Regions from separate parts of the Paenibacillus sp. alder61 genome, predicted to be linked through region 1. Evidence: a T-box and tRNA genes for the amino acid it is inferred to sense, from the RefSeq annotation. Region 1 holds a T-box; the other holds one or more tRNA genes.
What was found. A T-box is a leader RNA that pairs with one kind of tRNA and senses whether it is charged. The one in region 1 lies ahead of trpS (tryptophan--tRNA ligase), so its partner is inferred to be a tRNA-Trp.
Positions count from the first base shown of each region.

Region 2: it encodes a tRNA-Trp, which carries the amino acid that the T-box ahead of trpS (tryptophan--tRNA ligase) is inferred to sense. The anticodon was not compared.

Region 1 is NZ_JAIUDG010000010.1:229,530-237,513, reverse strand. It holds gene LBW89_RS12750 (M3 family oligoendopeptidase) at 1-922, shown strand, start outside; gene LBW89_RS12745 (copper amine oxidase N-terminal domain-containing protein) at 1,088-2,101, shown strand; gene LBW89_RS12740 (O-methyltransferase) at 2,773-3,198, shown strand; gene LBW89_RS12735 (alpha/beta-type small acid-soluble spore protein) at 3,267-3,494, opposite strand; gene LBW89_RS12730 (aldose 1-epimerase) at 3,653-4,630, opposite strand; T-box leader at 4,770-5,008, shown strand; gene trpS (tryptophan--tRNA ligase) at 5,095-6,081, shown strand; gene cyoE (heme o synthase) at 6,295-7,242, shown strand; gene LBW89_RS12715 (SCO family protein) at 7,256-7,855, shown strand; gene LBW89_RS12710 (toprim domain-containing protein) at 7,874-7,984, opposite strand, start outside.
Region 2 is NZ_JAIUDG010000020.1:64,552-72,535, forward strand. It holds gene LBW89_RS20115 (glycoside hydrolase family 44 protein) at 1-1,036, opposite strand, end outside; gene LBW89_RS20120 (GNAT family N-acetyltransferase) at 1,142-1,600, opposite strand; gene LBW89_RS20125 (ribonuclease H-like YkuK family protein) at 1,725-2,297, opposite strand; tRNA gene LBW89_RS20130 (tRNA-Tyr) at 2,438-2,520, opposite strand; tRNA gene LBW89_RS20135 (tRNA-Trp) at 2,531-2,605, opposite strand; tRNA gene LBW89_RS20140 (tRNA-Glu) at 2,619-2,692, opposite strand; tRNA gene LBW89_RS20145 (tRNA-Leu) at 2,843-2,932, opposite strand; tRNA gene LBW89_RS20150 (tRNA-Gln) at 2,937-3,008, opposite strand; gene LBW89_RS20155 (hypothetical protein) at 3,218-3,418, opposite strand; gene LBW89_RS20160 (VOC family protein) at 3,900-4,658, opposite strand; gene LBW89_RS20165 (SDR family oxidoreductase) at 4,912-5,775, opposite strand; gene LBW89_RS20170 (Rrf2 family transcriptional regulator) at 5,870-6,286, opposite strand; gene LBW89_RS20175 (VOC family protein) at 6,462-6,890, shown strand; gene LBW89_RS20180 (alpha/beta fold hydrolase) at 6,929-7,933, opposite strand.

The DNA.
Region 1 (7,984 bases):
GCTGCTCGGCGTGGATCGATTGAACTGGAGCGACGTGGATGCCCCTTTGGGCGAGGTGACCGGTAAAATTACTTACGATGAAGCGGCGGCGGAAATCGTAAAGCAATTCCGGAAATTCAGTCCCAAGCTGGCGGATTTTTCGGTCACGGCGTTTAATCGGCGCTGGGTGGAAGCGGAGGACCGCTCCGGCAAACGGCCCGGCGGGTTCTGTACCTCTTTGCCGGTCAGCCGGGAAACCCGCATATTCATGACCTTTGGAGGGACCGTTTCGAACATGGCGACACTGGCCCACGAGCTCGGGCATGCCTACCATCAGTATTTGATGGATGAGCTGCCGCAGTTCAACCAGGAATATGCGATGAACGTGGCCGAAACCGCCTCGACTTTCGCCGAGATGATCGTTGGCGATGCGCTGGTCAAAAACGCGGCGGGCGAGCAAGAGAAGATCGCGCTGCTGGCGGACAAAATCAATAACGGCGTTGCTTTCTTCATGAATATTCACGCCCGCTTCCTGTTCGAAACGCGGTTTTACGAGAAGCGTAAGCAGGGAATGCTGGAACCGGAGCAGCTCTGCGCCTTGATGGAGGAGGCGCAGCGTGAAGCGTACATGGACGCTTTGGGCAACTATCACCCGCATTTCTGGGCATCCAAGCTGCATTTCTACATTACGGACGTTCCGTTTTACAACTTTCCGTACACATTCGGTTATTTGTTCAGCACCGGCATTTATGCTCTGGCTTCGCGCGAAGGGGAAGACTTTGCCGTGAAATATGACGCGCTGCTGATGGATACTGGGCGGATGACGGTGGAAGAGCTGGCGGCCAAACATTTGAACGTCGATTTGAAGAAGCCGGATTTCTGGCGGGAAGCCGTCAATGTTGTCGTCGAAGACGTCAAGCTGTTCCTGAAGCTGACCGAGTAGGCCGTAATAAATCAAAGGCTGTCCCTAATCATCATAAAAGATGATGGGGGCGGCCTTTTTTTATTTAATGCTTCCGAGCTTGCTGCTCCTGTAAGGAATTGGCTCTGAAATCGGAATAAATACCATCCGATATATAGATTAACATCCCTTAAGGAGGCATACAGCATGAGAAGAAAATGGTTAGTCGCACTCTCCTGTGTTTTGGCGATCAGCCTGGTGAGTGCCGCATCCGCATCCGCCAAACCCGGAAACGGCAAAGGTCCGGACAAAGCGAATACGGCCGCCGAGCCAAGCAAGAACGAGACGAAAAAGGAGAGTACGTCGGAAAGCAAGGCGCAGGGCAAACCGGAGTCATCGCCTTTAAATTCCACCGAGGAGAAATCCAAAGGAAAGTCCGACTCCCCGTCCCAAAGCAACTCCAAAGGCAACTCCGAAAAAAATAAGGAACAGGGTAAGGATAAGCAACAGAATGCCAAACCGGCTTCGGTCACCGATGATACATATAAAAACAGAGGTCCGCAGGGGTACAGAGGGCTTTTGCACGCGATTGAAAACGTCAAGGATAAACCGGCGGGAGCGGTCCTCGCGGATCTTCTGCTGACAAAGTATGAAGCGCAGCTTGATGATGAAACGAAAGCCAAGCTCGAAACGATCGTTAAAGCGGACGACGCGTTGTCCGAAGCGGCGGACCTTTTGGATCGTCAGGGCAGCGTGACCGATGCGGTTTATGTACAGAAGGAAGCGATTTTGGCCGATTGGACGAACCTGAATTCCTACAAAAAGCTCGGCAAACTTTATGAGAAGTTGGGTAAGCGGGGCCTCAAGCTTTATGTAAATGGTGAAGAGCCGGCTTCGCAAGTGGCTCCGGTTGTGCGAAACGGAAATACGCTCGTACCGTTCAGAGTCATCGCCGAGTCGCTCGAGGCGGAAGTGACCTGGAGCGCGAAAGATCAGACGATCACGGTAACGAAGGACGGGGTGACCGTCAAGCTTGTCGTCGGCGCTAAAAATGCGACGGTCAATGGCAAAAAGCAAACCCTGGAAGTGCCTGCCCAAGTGGACTCGGGGAGTACGCTGGTGCCGGCGCGATTTGTAAGCGAGTCGCTTGGGGCCGTCGTGAAATGGGAGGCGGAATCCCAATCCGTCGTGGTGTACGAAGATCAAGACAAGAAGGAATAAGTGCCAGCAAAACAATCAACAAGCGGACCGGTGTTATGGCGCCGGTTCTTTTTATTACGGTTTTAGCCAGCTGAGTTCGCGAAGCGTGCGAAACAAAAAAACACCCGCGGGTGGTGTAGTGATGCTTATAGCAAAAAAACAGCTAATGTTTGGGGCGTTATCATAGGAGTGTTCAAGCCACTGTGTATAACGAAAAGGTGGCTTAATGGCTGATCGAAGGGATATATCACATCCAAAGGAGGCGCCTGTGTGCTTCCAAACGTCCAACTCCAAAAAGATGCAAATCTGCAGGTATTTTAGGAAGATTCCCGAGGGAATGCGAAAAAAGATGCAAATCTGCAGGCATTTCCAGTGATTTTAAAGAAACGAGCCGGTTTCGTCGAAAATTCCTGCAGATTTGCAGGAATTTTGAAATTTTTGGCCCCAAACAAGAAAAAACATGCACATGTGCAGGAATTTTATGTTATCAAGGTTGGCTGACGGGTGGTTTGCTTTAAAGTGTAATCGGGAGAGTTAAAGGGAAATCTACATATGGACTGGACCGGAATCCAATCAACAAGTAATATTTAACCAAATATGTTGTTTATTGTTGAATGATATATAAGGATGACATATAATGAGACATAAGTCCTATTACCTAATAGGCCATTTTATAGGAAGGGAGGGTGAATATGCTGAACGCCGATCAGCTTTCACTCGCTAGACAGGTGGATCTTGTTTTTAAGGAACTGGAGACCGAGTTGGGGGGAATGACATCGGGGACCGTATTCATCCAAATCCGCAATAACGTTATCGGGAAATTCGGAATCCGGCATAACCCGATCGCGGGTCGGAACGGCAAGTTGACCGAAGAGGAGAAAGGGCTCTCCGCAAGTCAATGGCAAGCTTTCCGGACGATGGCGATCGAAGCTCTGAAGTACAAGAAGTACTGGACTCATGGTGAAATCAGCTACGATTTTGCGCTTAGGCAAGATACCGTGGTTGTGGACGCCGTGCTGGAGTCGAATTACAACATGGCTAATCTGATGATTCAGCGTTATCCGCGCAAGAATACCGCGAATACATACCAAGATATGCGCACTGATTTGTCTTCATAAAACATCACAGGCGACCTGCTTATTGCAGATCGCCTGTCTCCCTATAGGTCAATAGGGATATTTACGGATTACAGGTTCGAACGACCCGACAATTGCTGCTCTGCCAATTGTACCAGACGTTTGGTGATGTAACCCCCAAGAGAACCGGTTTCGCGGGAAGTGTAGTTTCCATAGTAACCGTCTTGCGGGATCGTCACGCCCAATTCTTGAGCTGCCTCGAATTTCAATTGTTGCAGTGCAGCATTTGCTTGAGGAACGATAAGGTTGTTACGGCTGCCGCCGCGTCCTTGTGCCATGTTTGTCACCTCCTTCGGGCTTTGTGATGTTAGTATGGTTTTCGGAACGTAAAATATGCGGTAAAACTCTAAACTAGAGCAGTGGAAATTATTGCATTTCTCCTTGGAAACACAAAAAAGCCGCCCGTGCCATCACGAGTCGGCTCTTTGGATCCATATCAAGATTCTTCGGTAGGATAGATCATATCCAGACGCACGTTCAGCTCCAGTTGCTGTCCCGGCTGGAGATCGATCAATCCCGTTTCGGAAGGGGAGAGGCCCGTATTCGGTGCATCCGGCAACCAGGTATAGGGCTCAATGCAGAGGAATTGATCCGCGTCACCTTTGGTGTAAAGGACCCAGTGCTTGAAATATTCTGCATCGGCGGAATAACGAAGACCATATCCGTCACCGCGAATTAAGTCGGCTTCCACCGGTTTGCCTCCGATGTGCAGGAGGGTGTCGAAATTTGTCCCTTTCAGTTTCAACCCTTCGTTCAGCGCTTCGAGTTCGCCGAGCGGAGCGGTCTCCCCGGTTGGAATTAATTCCTGATCGGAAGTGTATATTCCCGAGACCGGAAGCTTGAGCTTCCATTGTTCCGGCTCGCCGTCCAACAGAAACCAGGTGTGCAGCCCCAAACCGAACGGGGCGGGCCGATCACCCAGATGGCTTACTTTAAACGTCTGCTTTAGAGAGGAGCCCTGAAGCCGGAGCGTCATTTCCAGCTTGAGCGGAACAGGGAACTGCCTCATCCAGTTCGCGTCGTCGCTGGTGATGAATTCGGTCGTGATCGCACAGCCTTCATCGTCCTCGTCAATATCGCTCACGCGCCAAGCTTGCGTACGGTGCAATCCATGGATATGGTTGTCGTTTGCGGTATTGCGGTCAAATTGGTATTCCTCGCCGGCATACGTAAACTGCCCTCGGCGGATACGGCCGGGCGGAATCAGCAGCGGGATTCCAAAGTGATAGGGTTTTTGCAAATAGAAATCAAGATCGCTTTCTTCCGGGCGCCGCAGCACATCGCGCTGTTGAATGTGGTCCCATATGCGAATGACATTATTGCCGAGTCGGGGTAGCAGTGTGACTTCAAGTTCGCGGCTATGTAAGATATACGTATCGTAACCGTTCCATTGCCCTTTGGTCACTTTTTTCATATCGTTGCTCCTTTTCCCACATAATAATCGTATCCCTAAGCCTAGACTAATCATAACACTTTTTCTTTGGGACGAAAAATGGATTTGACATGGCACTTTGCCGGGCATTATGATGATCTTATCTCAAAGCGTGAATATTGTAAATGCGATGACAGGGACAAGTAAGTAGGGTTCTTCTTCCTTCAGAAAGCCGGTGGTTGATGCGAACCGGTGGAGATGCCGTACCGAATGGCCCCTGGAGCGCCGTGCAGAACGCGGATGGAATTGTCCCCAGTATGCCGGCCGTTTGTTCCACGTTACGGAAATCGGAAGGCCGCGAAATATGATGATCATATGTCCCGGCGAATAAGGGTGGCACCACGGTCTCACGTCCCTTGCGGATGTGGGGCTTTTTTGCGTTTGTACACGCGGTTCTTACTATTTTAGTAAGGTTTCATTTTAATGGATAACGGAGGCGATCAATAATGAAGAAAAGAGTACTTTCCGGCATTCAGCCCAGCGGCAAGCTGACCTTGGGCAATTATATCGGAGCGTTGAAGAACTTTGTAACCTTGCAGGACGAATACGACTGCAACTTTATGGTGGTGGATCTCCACGCCATCACCGTTCCGCAAGACCCCGCCGATTTACGGGAGCAGTCCGAATCGGTGGCCGCTTTGTATTTGGCCGCGGGGATCGATCCGAATAAAGCGAACGTATATATGCAATCCCACGTGCGCCAACACGCCCAGTTGGGATGGCTGCTGACGACGCTCACCTATATGGGGGAGCTCGAGCGGATGACGCAGTTCAAAGATAAGTCGGAGGGCAAGGAATCCGTAGGAGCGGGCTTGTTCGTCTATCCGGCTCTGATGGCCGCGGATATTCTCATTTACAACGCCGATCTGATCCCGGTGGGGGAAGACCAGAAGCAGCACCTGGAGCTGACTCGGGATTTGGCAGGTCGGTTCAATCACCGTTACGGCGAGTATTTCACGATTCCCGAACCTTATATTCCCAAGGTAGGAGCCCGAATCATGTCGCTGGACGACGCGTCGAAAAAAATGAGCAAAAGCAACCCGAACGCGGGCAGCTATATCGGTATGCTGGATGAGCCGGACGTGATTCGCAAGAAGATCAGCCGGGCGACGACGGATTCCGGGCGGGAAGTGAAGTTCAATCCCGCGGAAAAGCCCGAAGTCAGCAACCTCATTTCGATTTACAGCCAGTGCTCGGGCCTCAGCATTTCGGAAATCGAGCAGCGTTACGAGGGTCAGATGTATGGGCCGTTCAAAAAAGATTTGGCCGAAGTGGTCGTCGGCACGCTCGAACCGATCCAACAGCGTTACCGGGACATCCGGGAATCCGGCGAAATCCGCAATATTTTACGCCAAGGGGCCGAGCGGGCCGCCGAGATGGCGGAGAAGACGCTGCGTGATGTGCAGGAGCGAATGGGTTTTTTGGCGGAATAAACATCAAATAACGGGGATCCAACCGGACAGAATCTGTCCGGTTTTTTTATGTCACTGAATTGTCATAAAATCAAGCAAAGATCAAACGATTGTCAAACACTTTCGCATTTTGATATGATAAAGTTTATAGCGAAGGGAAGATTTCATGAATTTTTTGATTGATTTTATATAGATGTAACCTCTATCTCAATCGTTAGGAGGCATAATTTCAAAGTGGATAAACAAATCAGTTACCATGCACCTGCGGATTCTGCGGCGCTGTCCGTGAGCGATAGGCCACCCGGAGAAGCGGCAACATGGAAGGATTTTGTTGCGCTGACCAAGCCGGGAATTCTGCGCTCCAACCTGATCGCGGTGTTTGCCGGATTTTGGCTTGCATCGCAGTGGCAATTGGACTATTTGAAGCTGGTTTTGACCTTGGTCGGAACCGTTTTGATCATGGCGTCATCCTGCGTTTTTAACAACTATTTCGACCGGGATTTGGATACCAAGATGGCACGGACGAAAAATCGCGCGTTGCCGATCGGTAAGCTGTCGCCGAGAACCGTACTCTGGTATGCGGTGATATTAGGGATCACCGGAGCGGCGGTGCTGTTTTCCTTTTCCGGGGTTTTGGCCGGAATTTTCGGACTCGTCGGTATGTTTGTTTACGTTATCATCTACACGTTGTGGCTTAAACGGACTTCCACCTGGAGCACATCGATCGGTGCCATCTCGGGAGCTATGCCGCCTGTAATCGGTTATGTGGCCGCTTCGGGAAATATAGATTTAGGCGCGTTTCTGATCTTCGCCCTGCTCTTTTTGTGGCAGCCTCCTCATTTCTGGGCACTGGGCATTCGCCGGGTTGAGGAATATCGGGCTGCGGGCTTCCCGCTGCTCCCCGTTGTGAAAGGCATCCCGAGAACCAAGCTGCAAATGATTCCTTATCTGGTTTTGCTGATCCCGATCCCGATCTTGATGTATGTATTCGACTATACCGGGATATGGTTTTTGGTGATCGGCACGGCATTGTCGGCGGCCTGGCTGCTGATGGCGCTGAAGGGGATTTCCTCCAAAGAGGAGGAAGCCAATGAGATCTGGGCCAAGAAAGTGTTTCTGTTCTCGGTAAACTACCTGACCATCGCTTTGATTGTGATGATTCTGGATACTGTACGGCTATAATGGAGGATCGATCATGACCCTTTTGAAGAAATATAAATGGACCTGGATTCTACTGGCGATCTGCGTCGTTTTGGCGGGGTATCTTCTTTGGGATTCGTTTGCCAAACCGAAGCTGCCGGTGATCCGGCCGGTGGAACATTTCAGCATGGAAAATGTCGACGGGAAGACCGTAACACTGGAGGATACCAATGGCAAGGTGAGGCTGTTTTACTTTTTCTTCGCCAATTGCCCCGATGTATGCCCTATAACCACTTTCCGGCTCAGTCAGGTGCAGGATGAGTTGAAGGAGAAAGGGCTGTTCGGCAAGGACGCCTCCATCGTTTCCATCACCTTCGACCCTGAGAGAGATTCGCTTGAGAATATCAAGGCTTTCGGGGACAAATTCAAAGCGGATTACTCCGGCTGGTATTTCTTGCGAGGGGATCAGCAGAAAACGATCGATCTCGCCATGAACTCATTTAAAATTTTAATCAACAAGGACCAGGACGGAAATTTCGTCCATATGGACCTGATCGGATTGGTCGACCGGGACGGCAATCTGCGTGAAATCTACCGCCCCGAGGCGACGGCGGCCGAAATCGCCCAAGGTGTGGCGGATCTGGCCAAAGAATAAAAGTAACGGGTTGTCGGTTTAGTAAAGGCTGGCCGGGGGATATAGGATGTATTCCTCCAGGCCGGCCTTTTCCAATTGGGCGATGACATACTCGTCAGGGGTTCCTTCTACCCCGGCATAACCCCGGCG
Region 2 (7,984 bases), on a different contig from region 1:
TAGCCGATCCGCCCGGACTCAGATTGCCGGCGTCCGGTTTAAAACCGAGTTCCAAATACGTGTCGGCTTTGGCGGAAGGAATCGGCATCGTGGCAAATTGCGGAACCACGGTTTCTTTCGCTACCGTACTCCAAAAGCCGATATTCAGCGGAATATCTTCGTCATCCACCGTAAAATAATACCGGACCTTCAGATCGCTCAGTTTTATCGCCCGGCTGCCTGTATTCGTAATTTTAAAATTCGGCCCCAGCGTGGATGTCGACAACTCCGTCGGGTTCCACGAGACTTCCAGCTTAATGTCGGAAACCGGAGTAATGACATCGGATAGCGTTCGCGCCATGACAACCGGACTCCAGTCGCTGGTCATTTCGGCATTCTTCGCCCGGATGCGGTAACTATGCTGCGTATCCGGCTCCAATCCCGCATGCTTATAGGTTGTAACCGCTCCTAGCTGAAGGACGGCTCCGTCCGCCTCCAACTCATAATACGTCGCGCCGGTGACGGAATTCCACTGTAAGGCGACCGAGTCTTTTTGCGGCACGGCCGTCAACCCGGTTGGAACCGGCAGCGTTACCGGCCCTGTCCCGCCGCCTCCGACCGCAAACTTCGCCGCGCCGGCGAACCATTCGTTCACGCTTGAGCTCCAGCCCGAACCGAACACGCCGAAACTGATCCAATAATTCCCCTTGGTTAGTGTCCCCGGAACGTTCCAGACGACCGGCACCGTTTTCGTTTCACCGGCCACGACATGGATCGGATCGATAATGATTCGGTCGACCGGCTGCAGGGAGTCGTCATAGATTCCCACATCGAGCATAAGCGCGCTCGACTCCGAGGAAGTGACCTGAATTTGAATCGTCGTGCTTGAACCCGGCTGGACTTCCCCGCTCTCGGCGGTCGCCGTTGCGGTAATCTCCGCTTTCGCCAAAGCCGTTCCCGGTTCAGCAGCGAAAAAGACGCCTCCAAACAACATCAAGAACGCCAAGGTTACCGCAGTCCAACGTTTACTTGCAGACCATGCAATTTCTTTCTTCAACTCCTAACCCACTCCTGTTCCTCTTTGGTTTCTTTTGCGTTGCCGAGGAACATCTTAGCACGTTCGAATTTTGAATTTTGTATGGCCGGTAACAGATTTCCAAATTTAGTACATGAACTCCATCGGCGTAAATCGGATTCCGTTAACCGTCCTCTCCTTGCCGGTCTCCGTAAAACCAAGACGACGATAAAACGGGACGGCCAAGCGCGAGGAATTTACCGTCATCCGTTTGATGTCCGGCAGGCACCGGCAACGCTCCTCCACGGTACGGAACAACCGATTCGCTATCCCTTGCCGGTGGTGCTCTCTTTTTACGAATAACAAGAATATATGACTTTCTCCCATCGTGGCTATAACGCCGATCCACTTCCCGTTTACCTTACTCCCCCAAAAGTGGACCTCTCCTCGTCTGAACCGCTCTAACAACGTCTCGTACGAGATGACCTGTTTAAAAGCCTCTACACCCTCGTCGGTATACTCCGGAGCTTCGAATTCCCGAAATACGCTCCAGACCAGTTCTAGCGCTGGACGGATATCTTTTTCCTGCAGCCTGACGATTTCCATGTTCAACCTCCCCAAAATATTACTCCTATCATCCAGGGTTGAAGAAAAAAATGCAATAAAAAAGAAGCGATGGCTAAAGCGCAGCCTCCGCCTCATATTTAGTCCTACCGCCGCGGTTCTCAAATCAAACAACCTTGAAGGGATACGGCTTTTTGGTTTCGCGGTCCGCGATGCTTACCATTACCGACTCCGGCTTAACCCTTGCGATCAAACCCATCGCTTCAATGCGACCCACCATTTCGGCCAGGTAGGCTGCGGTTTTGTTTTTCGGCCCGCTCCCGCCGTCAATATCCACGATAAACCGGATATCCGCGCCCTGTTCCATGTGCGGCAAAATGATATTTTCAAGGGCGGCTCGTTCTTCATAACCGAACTGCCCAGCAATTTCTTGACTGAAAGAGGTCTCCAAGGATAGCTTTTCTTGAACGGAATAGATTTCCCGGGGCAGGATCACCTGACGGCTGCATAACCAAGCTCCTTTTCCGACTCGGTACACCACAATGTAACTGACGAATTTGGTATGCCCCGGATGCGTCTGTGCGTCGGTCGTGATCACAAGATCATAGACGCCCCTCGGATCGGCCGCGACGAATCGGGAAATCCGATTCAGCACTTCGCTAAATTCCAGATCCTGCTCCGTCGTATTCCGGAATGTCGTTTCATGAATAAATGGGTATTGACGTGTTTTTCTTTTCATGGGATTCACCTGTACTGCAAGGCTGGCTTCTTCCTTTCGCTTTGGATTTGACGGTCCATGGATCGGACCGGATTTGCCCATCGAGCGGCAATGTTGGTTTTTTTATTCTTATGTTATTGTGGCCGCCAAGTGAACAGAAATGTACCGAGCCGGATTCGAACCAGCGCGCTTTTTACGGACCAGATTTACAGTCTGGCGGTTTCAACCTCTCACCCATCGGCACTTGTTAAAATTGGCAGGGGCCGTGGGCATCGAACCCACCTCAGTCTGCTTTGGAGGCAGACTCGCCGCCGAGGACATGGACCCCTATTTGGAGAAAAATGACGTGGACGGGGCTTGAACCCGCAAATCCCGGCGTGAAAGGCCGGTGTGTTCTCCAATTTCACCACCACGCCATGAAAACTGTGTTGATGGACTACGGTAAATCGTGGCTTGGAGCGGGCTTAACTCCCGCTGATTTTTTACAGCTTGTGTTTCGTTCGGCCACCATTACTAACCCGACAAGTGACCGACTCACACTTTGCGAACCGTATGTTATGTACTTTTGGTGCGGCCGGTGGGACTTGAACCCACAACCGAAGCTGGCGCTTCACGGGTTTTTAAGACCCGCATGTCTGCCATTCCATCACAACCGCATGTCTGCCTCTCCAGGGCTCGAACCTGGGGTCGCGGCTTCAAAGGCCGTCGCCTTACCGGCTTGGCTAAGAGGCAATATCGAGAAATTAACCGGTACATACGTTCCCCATGGGGATCAAAAAAAGACTACTCCCCTTCCAAGCGTTCCATTGAACCGGCCCCTTTCAACTTCATAAGCTGACAAAGGCAAGCACAAATGGACCACTTGCGAAGGTGCAAGCAGCCTTTTACGTACAAAGCTATGGATCTACGGATCTGGATTCAGAACGGTCCGCGATTCACAATCACGTCAGTACCGTTCCTCCTCCTTTCGGGATGATACGGACTAAACGCGGTACGTAAAAGCTACTCATAATCGGCTCGAGATAGGCCTGATCTAAGCCGGCCAACAACTCGTTATTCTCGCATTCGCGCCAATCCTGGCTGGATGGATGCGTCTCGTTGAACATGGTCTCGGCATAATAAGGCGTAAAAAGTTTTTTCATAACCTATCCCTTCCTTTCTTCGTAGATTTGTCGTACTTTCGTTATCCGATATTACTTTCATGCATTATCGCTTTAATGTTTTACCGTTTTACTGATTTGATGTTATCACGGCTTTTTTTGGGTGTCAACCCTTTTTTTACTTTTTTTCGATAACATAGATGCAAAAAAGCCGCCGAGTTTCCTCAGCGGCCTTATATCCAAAACGTATAGACATATTTTTGAATGCCTACGCAGTACCTGTACGAATACAGGAGGATATTTCGAGCACTCCGCGTGAAGAGGATGAAGATCTATTCCGGGCACGAAGAAATAAGCGGCTCTCCTCATAAAGGGACCACTGTTCCAAGTTTGGAATTTCAACGAAAAACATCCGTGTTTTCATCCTGGTTCACATCCTTTCCTGCGCAGCTTCCATAATTTTTACCAGATTAAAGCAAGAGCCTGTTTTTTGTCAAGCAAAAAATAAAAATCCCCACTCTTCCTAGCTCATCATTTGAGCCACAATAATGCGATGGCCGTCGGGATCCAGCAGAGCCGCTTCCTTCAAGTCGGGAAAATAGCCGGGCTTCCCCGTCAGTTGAAACCCCTGACGCGAGATATATTCCAGCGCCGCATCAAAGTGTTCCGTTTCGAAATATAAAGGCTCTGTGAATGCACCGCCATTCATAAAGCCGTTCCGATCAAGCAAAAGTGCGGCGCCATCTGCCATGGGAACCGAGTATATCGCTCCGCCTGCCGCGGAAGCATCATACGGGACGCCCAGCAGATCGGAATACCAGCGCGCCGTCTCCGGGATATGCTTCACATCCACAAACACCCCGCCTATTTTCGGCAAAATCGGACTTTCCGTTATGAATTCGGTATCCTCGGCCGGAGAAGCGCTCCAGCAAACCATCTGCGCATTTCCTTCGGGGTCGCGGAAATTGAAATACGCCATTGTTCCGTGATATTCCGGCTCAAGGATGGTCTCACCCTTCTCTAGGACGTATCGGTAAGCTTCCTCCAAATTTGAGGTTTTGAACATGATCCTTGGCTTCATGCTTTCATCCCACTCCGGGTTTTGCCGGTTTGCCGTATTCGAATCAAGGATCAGATGAGTTCCCTTAAACTCAAACCAATACACGGGCCCGCCGTTAAGCCGCTCCTCAAAAACCGGAAGGCCTAACAAACGGCTGTACCATTCCGCGGATTTCCTTAAATCCGTTACATGGACGAATACACTGGCAATCCGGTTCTCCAACGGGGAAATCGATGCGGATTCAAAGATGGCGCTTTCACGGTTCTTCAGTGGAAATCAACTCCTTCGGCTTATTTCATTAAGCTGATAAAATCCTATAAATTTGATCTAATTTTATCACAACTAAACCAAACCTTCCATGACTCCCCTCTTGGATCAGCACGATTGTCCGCAAATAAAAAAAGCCGCAAGAAAGGATATTCTTGCAGCTTTGATAGGTTGGATCTTACCACCTGCGGCACAAAACTCAGCCCAATCAGGACAAAGTCCGGACCAGTTGACGGAGCGCATCGTCCAGCGACGTTAGCGGACGGCCAAGCACTTTCTCGAAATCGTCGCTCCGGATTTCCAAATCCCCTTCCCGAATGCCCTGTTGAATGCTGACCAGCATCGGAATGACGAAATCGGGAACGCCGGCATTTTTCATGATTTCCGCGTAAGTCGCATCATCGACCTGCTGTACGGGAACCTCTTTCCCCAGCACCTTGCCGACTGCGGATGCCAATTCCTCTTGACTGAGCGGTTTGCCGGATAGCTCATAAATCGTATTTTCGTGGCCTGTTCCGGACAAAACCGCCGCCGCGGCTTCGGCGTAATCCTGCTGTGAAGCCCATCCGACTTTACCGCTCCCCGCCGAGGTTACCCACGGTGCTCCCGCGAGGACGCCTTGAACGCTTGAGATTTCATTCTCCAGGTACCAGTTGTTGCGCAAAAAAGCGTACGGAATGCCCGTCTTCATAATCGCCTTCTCTGTCTCTTGATGGGTAGGAGCCAGGAAGAGCTTGCTGTCCTGAGCATTGGCCAGGCTGGTATAGGCAATAAAGCCCACCTTTGCCCGGACGGCCGCCTCAACGGCGTTGGTATGCTGACGGATCCGTGTTTCGTTATCCCCGTCCGCGGAAATCAGCAGCATGCGGTCGACTCCCGCAAAAGCCAAATCAAGACTTTCGGGAACATCAAAGTCGCCTTGACGAACATCCACACCCAAGGCCCGCAAGTTTTCCGCCTTCTCCGGATTGCGTACGCTAACGGCCAACTGGCTGGCCGGCACGGTTTTCAGCAGATGTTCCACCACTTTCTTGCCCAGTTTCCCTGTCGCTCCAGTTACTAGCATCTTCATATACCATACCTCCATATGTGTTGTAATGTTTATTGTTATAACTATTCATGTTACAACAAATGTATAAAATAAGGCCTCTTCAAGAGGCTTATTTTCAATTGAATCGGTGGATCAGTTCATCCAGTGTCGTTTGTGCCAATCTTTGCTCCATAGCGGTTTGGGCCTCGGCCAATTCCTCCTGCAGAACCTTCTCGATATTCCGGCCCACCTGACATTGAATGTTGGAATTCTCATGAATTCGGAACAGCCGGTTCTCTTCCGTCACATGGACGGCGCGATATATATCGAGAAGCGTGATTTGAGCCGGGTCCCGAACCAATGTAGCTCCACCTACTCCCGGACGGACATCCACCAGCCCCGCTTTTTTTAACATGCTCATAATTCTGCGGATCACTACCGGATTCGTATTTACGCTCCCTGCGATAAAATCTCCGGTACAGTCCACAGGGCTTATGGCAATCAGGGAAAGGGTATGCACCGCTATAGAAAAACGAGTGCTAATTTGTTTCAAGTAATCACCCTCCAGTTGTAACCATTATAGTTACTACTATCGATTATGTCAATTTTTTTCGCAACGAATCCGACTATGACAAAACCTGTCACTATCTGAGGGTATACTGATTACAAACCTAGACCGATAAATCGCCGGACGGGTTAACCTTACTATTCGAGGAGCTGAGTTTACGATGTCATTTCAAATCACCCCCTTCATTATGCTGAACGGCCAAGCCGAGGAAGCTATCGACTTCTATGAAACGGCACTAGGGGCCAAGACGCTGTTTAAGCAAACTTACGGGGAGGCGCCGGATGCCTCCGGAGACACCCTCCCCCCTGGGTTACGAAGCAGGTTAGCCCATTCCGTGTTAAAAATCGGAGAAGCCGATCTTTTTGTTGCGGATTCTCTGGAAACCACCGCATCCACGGATCGGAGCGAAACCGTCCAAGTCTGCATTACGACGCCTGACGCCGAAACGACCCGGCGTTTCTTCGACGGCTTGTCTGAGGGCGGTCAGACCGTTTTTCCTTTGCAGCAAGTTCACTTCAGCGAAGCTTACGGCATGGTCAAAGACCGGTTCGGCGTCACCTTCCATCTGTTTACGCGGCGCCGTCAGTAAAGAGAAGCTCGGCCGGGCACCATTGCCCGGCTCTTTCTTTAGAAGTTCCCCGCATCGCGAAGCACTATCATTTCTTGTAAAAACCGTTCCGGCTCTTCGTAATGGGGCATATGAGCCGACTGCTCAAACACGATCAGCTTCTTGGCCGGTGCGTCCAGCTTCTCAAGGTACCGGGCCGCCTGATCGCTTGGCGTGGCCTGATCGTAAGCGCCCAGCAGGAAATAAACGGGCACCTCGACCCGGGGAACCACCTTCTCCAAATGATGCGTCAGCAGCTGCCGGTGCAAATGCTTCACACTAAACGTGACTCCCCGAACATAACGGAGTTTATCGAACACCGTATACTCTGGTGCGGACCAAATGGCTCTGAAAATCTCCCACCCCTTTTTGCCATGAACCTTGCCGCCGTATTTTTGTAAAATAACCGAGTACTTCCACAACCCTTTTGTAAAATGGCGAAACGGCGGCTCACCGATGGCTCGCAGTTCCCGCACCGCTTTCTCGTCCCCTCTTTTCGCCGCTTCCTCCAGTAAATACCGATACGAGTCGGTTAAACAATCCAAGAGTCCTACGGCCTGACAAAGTCCGATGTAAGCGCGAATGTGCCTCGGATACCGCTGAGCGATCAACACGCCGAGGATCGTTCCGAAGGAGTGGCCCAGGACAAACAACCGCTCGATCCCCAGCCTCCTTTTGACATAGGTGATGACCTCGCCCGCATCCTGAACCAGTTGCTCCAGATTCATTTTGGACGGATCCCGTTTACCCGCCCGAAATGACTTGCCCGCCCCCCGTTGATCCCAATGGATTATCGTAAAATGCTTCTCCAATTCCGTGTCCAAAAGATGTGACAAATACATGTGGCTTTGCCCAGGCCCGCCATGAACGAACAACAGCGCGGGATTCGTCCGTTTCTCTCCCCGGATCAATATCCACTGGTCTACGTCTCCGATAGGTACAGCCTTCAATTCCGCAACACTTTCGCGTTCCTCTTCCCCTACATGATTCAAAAAGGGCGGTGTTTTGCCTGTTAACCAGCTCATCCCAATTCCTCCTCCAACTCAAATAGTCAACGTTGGCTATTTGCCCATATC